DNA from 2 places in the Streptomyces sp. NPDC050528 genome. Region 1 is predicted to be linked to the other one. Evidence: predicted binding sites of a transcription regulator. Region 1 holds the regulator's gene; the other holds the start of a gene.

Region 1 (2,393 bases):
AGGGCAACGCCAAGGCCGAGGAGCGCTTCAAGGAGATCTCCGAGGCCAACGACATCCTCGGTGACCCCAAGAAGCGCAAGGAGTACGACGAGGCCCGTTCCCTCTTCGGCAACGGCGGTTACCGCCCGGGGCCGGGCGGCGCGGGCGGCGGCAACTTCAACTTCGACCTGGGCGACCTCTTCGGAGGCGGCGCCCAGGGCGGCGGTGGCGCCGGGGGTGCCGGCGGCTTCGGCGGCGGGATCGGTGACGTCTTCGGGGGCCTGTTCAACCGGGGCGGCGCGGGCACGACCCGTACGCAGCCCAGGCGCGGCCAGGACATCGAGTCCGAGGTCACGCTCAGCTTCACGGAGGCCATCGAAGGGGCCACGGTGCCGCTGCGGATGTCCTCGCAGCAGCCCTGCAAGGCCTGTTCGGGCACCGGCGACAAGAACGGCACACCGCGCGTGTGCCCGACCTGCGTCGGCACCGGCCAGGTCGCGCGCGGCTCCGGCGGCGGCTTCTCGCTCACGGACCCGTGCCCGGACTGCAAGGGCCGGGGCCTGATCGCCGAGCACCCGTGCATCGAGTGCAAGGGCAGCGGGCGCGCCAAGTCGTCCCGGACCATGCAGGTCCGGATCCCCGCGGGGGTCACGGACGGCCAGCGCATCCGGCTGCGCGGCAAGGGCGCACCGGGTGAACGGGGCGGTCCCTCAGGGGACTTGTACGTCATGGTGCACGTCGACGCGCACCCCGTGTTCGGCCGCAAGGACGACAACCTCACGGTGACGGTCCCGGTGACGTTCGCCGAGGCGGCACTCGGCGGCGAGGTCAGGGTGCCCACCCTGGGCGGCCCGCCGGTGACGCTGAAGCTGCCCCCGGGCACGCCGAACGGCCGGACGATGCGCGCCCGCGGCAAGGGCGCGGTCCGCAAGGACGGCACCCGGGGTGACCTCCTCGTGACCGTCGAGGTGAGTGTCCCGAAGGACGTCACGGGGAATGCTCGTGACGCACTGGAGGCGTACAGAGAGGCGACCGCGGGCGAGGACCCGCGGGCGGAGCTGTTCCAGGCCGCGAAGGGAGCATGAGAGTGATGGACGGCCGTCGACGCAACCCGTACGAGCTGACCGAGGAGACCCCGGTCTACGTCATCTCGGTGGCGGCCCAGCTCTCCGGCCTGCACCCGCAGACGCTGCGCCAGTACGACCGCCTCGGCCTGGTCTCCCCGGACCGCACGGCCGGGCGCGGCCGGCGCTACTCGGCCCGCGACATCGAACTGCTGCGCACCGTCCAGCAGTTGTCGCAGACCGAGGGCATCAACCTGGCCGGCATCAAGCGCATCATCGAGCTGGAGAACCAGGTGGTCGCGCTCCAGCAGCGCGTCGCCGAGCTCCAGTCGGCGGTCGAGGGCGCGGCGGCCACGATGCAGCAGCGCGAGGCCGCGGTGCACGCGTCGTACCGGCGCGACCTGGTCCCGTACCAGGAGGTTCAGCAGACCAGCGCGCTGGTGGTGTGGCGGCCGAAGCGACAGCAGTCCTCGGACTGACGTCCACTCACACGCGGAAGGGGCCCGGAGGTTCGACCTCCGGGCCCCTTCCGCATGCTCGGGACGGTCAGGGCGCCAGGGCCGCCCAGGCGTCGCCGGGGGCGGATTCGGTGCCGTCGGCGTGGAGGGCGGTCACCCAGTAGAAGTGGGTGGTGCCTGCGGCGGCCGTGGTGTCGGTGTACGACGTGCCGGTGACCGGGTCGGCGGTCAGGGGCTCGTAGGCGGCGGTGGCCGGGTTCCAGCGGTACACCCGGTATCCGGTGATGTCGTCCCCGTGGTACGAGCTGGACAGGTTCCAGGTGAGATCGACCGCCGTCGTACCGCCGGCGGCCCGGGCGTCGACGCTGACCAGCCAGTCCGCGGGGGTCTCCACGGTGGGCCGCAGGTCGTACTCGGTGACGGTGGTGGAGACCATGGCGTCGGCGGACGTGTAAGTGGAGTTGCCCGAGGTGTCCACGGCGTCCACGAAGTACGTGTGGTGCTCGCCGTCCTGGAGGTTCGCCGAGTCGACGAGCCGGCTGGTGCCCGCCTTGACCGTGCCCACGTGCGTGTACTCGGTGCCGTCGTCCACCGTGCTGACCCGGAACACGTTGTACTCGGCGAGGTCGGCGGCCGGGCTGTCGTCCCAGTCCAGGACCGTGCCGTACTCGGTGGCGGTGGCCGTGAACCCGGTGACGAGCGGCGGGGCGGTGGCGTCGCCGTAGGCATGGGAGACGGTCTGCGAGGGGGCCGACTCCCGCCCGAGCGCGTCGACGGTCGTCACCCAGTACACGTAGAACCCGTCGCTCGGGCTCGGCACGACCGTGGTGTCGGTGCAGGCGTAGGTGTGGCGGGTGCCGTACGCGGTGTCGGTGAGCGTCGGGGCGCAGGG
Region 2 (2,393 bases), on a different contig from region 1:
CAAGTCGGCTCCTCGTCGAAGGACATCCGTCCGAGTACGCGTTCATCCGCGCCGAGTTGCGCCCTCACGAGGAGCGGGACGGGTATTTGCCCATGTCGCTCGTCAGCAGCCCCCGACGCGCCGAGATCAAGCGCCGAGTCCTCGCCGCCCTGGCCGACGGCACCTGGACGCGCTCGGTGGTGCTGGAACCGTAGGTGCCCGGCCAGGGCAGTGGAGCGACCCTGCCTTGTGCTTGCCGTGAGTCAGCGCGAGGTGTCGACAATGCCGTCGCGATACTCCTGGAACGCGTGCCAGCCCGAGGGTCCTCCCGGAGTGATCAGTTCTCCGGAGGAGCAGTCCAGCACCTTGCAGTCGAAGGCGTCCGCGAGGCGGAAGACGGAGGGGAGCACGTCGTCGCCGGAGCCGCGGACGTGGAGCATGATCGAGTCCACGGGATCATCCGAGCCGATGCTGAGTTCGATGGACCAGGTGGGTCCGGTGAGGTCGCCCCAGGTGGGATCCGTGAGGTCGGCTGAGGGCTCGGCCCTGCTCACGGCCGCGAGGACCTCGTGGAGTGGGCCGAGTGGGCGCGGGGCGTAGTCGTCGGGTATGTCCTGCGCCGAGGTGATGTCGTCGGGCAGGTTGAGGAGAAGAACGTCCCAGCTCATGTGGCCTTCCTGATGAGGAACGGGCGGTTGCGCTGTCGGTGGGGGTTCAGGTGAGGCTGAGCTGTTCTCCTGGCGGCGAGGGTGCGAGCGTGTTGCGGAGTCGGCCGACGGCCACCCGCCAGGGGGTGCCGTCCGGTCCGTCCCAGAGCTCCAGGAGTTCGGACGGCTCGGTCATGACGCGGTCGAGGGCCTGGAGGGCGAGGGCGCGTAGACCGGTGAGGTCGGGGAGCGGCTCGTCCGGTCCGTAGACGGGGTGCGCGGGCTCGCCGCCGGGGCATTGTGCGGCGACCAGGGCCGCTGCCGCGACGGCTTCGTCGCCGACGCGCGCGTCGAGGAGGTCTACGGTGTCGGCAGCCCGGGTGAGCGTGTCCCGCACCAAGCCCTGACGCTCCTCCGGCGACGCGTCATCGAGGTCGCCGCACCAGTCCGCCGCGGTGTCGTTGTCGAAGGGGCCGACGTCCCAGGTGCCCATGCGTCTCTCCTGATCGTGATCCTGATCGTGATGGCGTCGCGTCCGGGGATCGTGGCAGGCGCCACTGACAACGGCCGCCGAGGGCGACTGCCGAAGGCGACCGGCGAGATCGGGCGTCAAGCCCCGGCCACCCCGTCGGCGCACCCCTCCAACGCACCCCGTTCCCCGGGAAGCCCCCACCCCATTTCCGTGTTCACCTGCACAGAGCCCGGGGCACTGCCTCTGATCGCTCACGGCGAACACCCGGTGGGGAACAATCGAAGACGCCCAAGCATTGAGTCGGCATAGCTCAACTTGACTGCCTAAGGGGAGATCATGGCTTCGACGTCCACACCGCTCACCCTGCCCGTGCTGCCGCTCGACGACGAGGTCGTGCTGCCCGGAATGGTGGTTCCGCTGGACCTGAACGACACCGATGTACGCGCCGCCGTGGAGGCCGCTCAGGCCGCCGCGCGGTCCGAGCCCGGGAAGCCCAAGGTCCTGCTGGTGCCACGCATCGACGGGACTTACGCGAGCACCGGCGTGCTCGGCACCATCGAGCAGGTCGGCCGGCTGGCCGACGGTGACCCGGGTGCACTGATCCGCGGCCGTAGCCGCGTGAAGATCGGGGCCGGGACCACCGGGCCCGGTGCCGCGCTCTGGGTCGAGGGCACCGCGCTCGACGAGAGCCTGCCCGAGCCCTTGCCCGGGTCCGTTGCCGAACTGGTCAAGGAATACAAGGCGTTGGCCACCGCGTGGCTGCGCAAGCGCGGGGCCTGGCAGGTCGTCGACCGCGTGCAGGCCATTGACGATGTGTCCACGCTCGCCGACAACTCCGGTTACTCGCCCTTCCTGACCACCGAACAGAAGATCGAGCTGCTGGAGACCGCCGACCCGGTCGCCCGGCTGAAGCTCGCCACCCAGCACCTGCGCGACCACCTCGCCGAGCAGGACGTTGCCGAGACCATCGCCAAGGACGTGCAGGAAGGCGTCGACAAGCAGCAGCGCGAGTTCCTGCTGCGGCGCCAGCTCGAAGCCGTCCGCAAGGAACTGCGTGAGCTCAACGGCGACACGAGCGACGGCGAGGAGTCCGATGACTACCGCGCCCGCGTCGAGGCCGCCGATCTTCCCGAGAAGGTTCGTGAGGCCGCGCTCAAGGAGGTCGAGAAGCTGGAGCGGTCCTCCGACCAGTCGCCGGAGGGGTCGTGGATCCGGACGTGGCTCGACACCGTTCTTGAACTGCCGTGGAACGAACGGACTCAGGACGAGTACGACATCCAGGGCGCCAAGGCGAT

The links. The regulator HspR, encoded in region 1, represses chaperone genes until heat shock. The targets are predictions, from matches to a motif close to TTGAGNNNNNNNNNCTCAA.
Region 2: lon (endopeptidase La) is a predicted target of HspR. The motif match lies at 1,394-1,412, and genes of this name have one in related genera.

Annotation. Positions count from the first base shown of each region.
Region 1 is NZ_JBITHH010000018.1:175,067-177,459, forward strand. It holds gene dnaJ (molecular chaperone DnaJ) at 1-1,064, shown strand, start outside; gene ACIBK4_RS44890 (heat shock protein transcriptional repressor HspR) at 1,070-1,522, shown strand; gene ACIBK4_RS44895 (PA14 domain-containing protein) at 1,590-2,393, opposite strand, start outside.
Region 2 is NZ_JBITHH010000001.1:713,471-715,863, reverse strand. It holds gene ACIBK4_RS03260 (hypothetical protein) at 1-194, shown strand, start outside; gene ACIBK4_RS03255 (hypothetical protein) at 243-647, opposite strand; gene ACIBK4_RS03250 (DUF4259 domain-containing protein) at 694-1,119, opposite strand; gene lon (endopeptidase La) at 1,435-2,393, shown strand, end outside.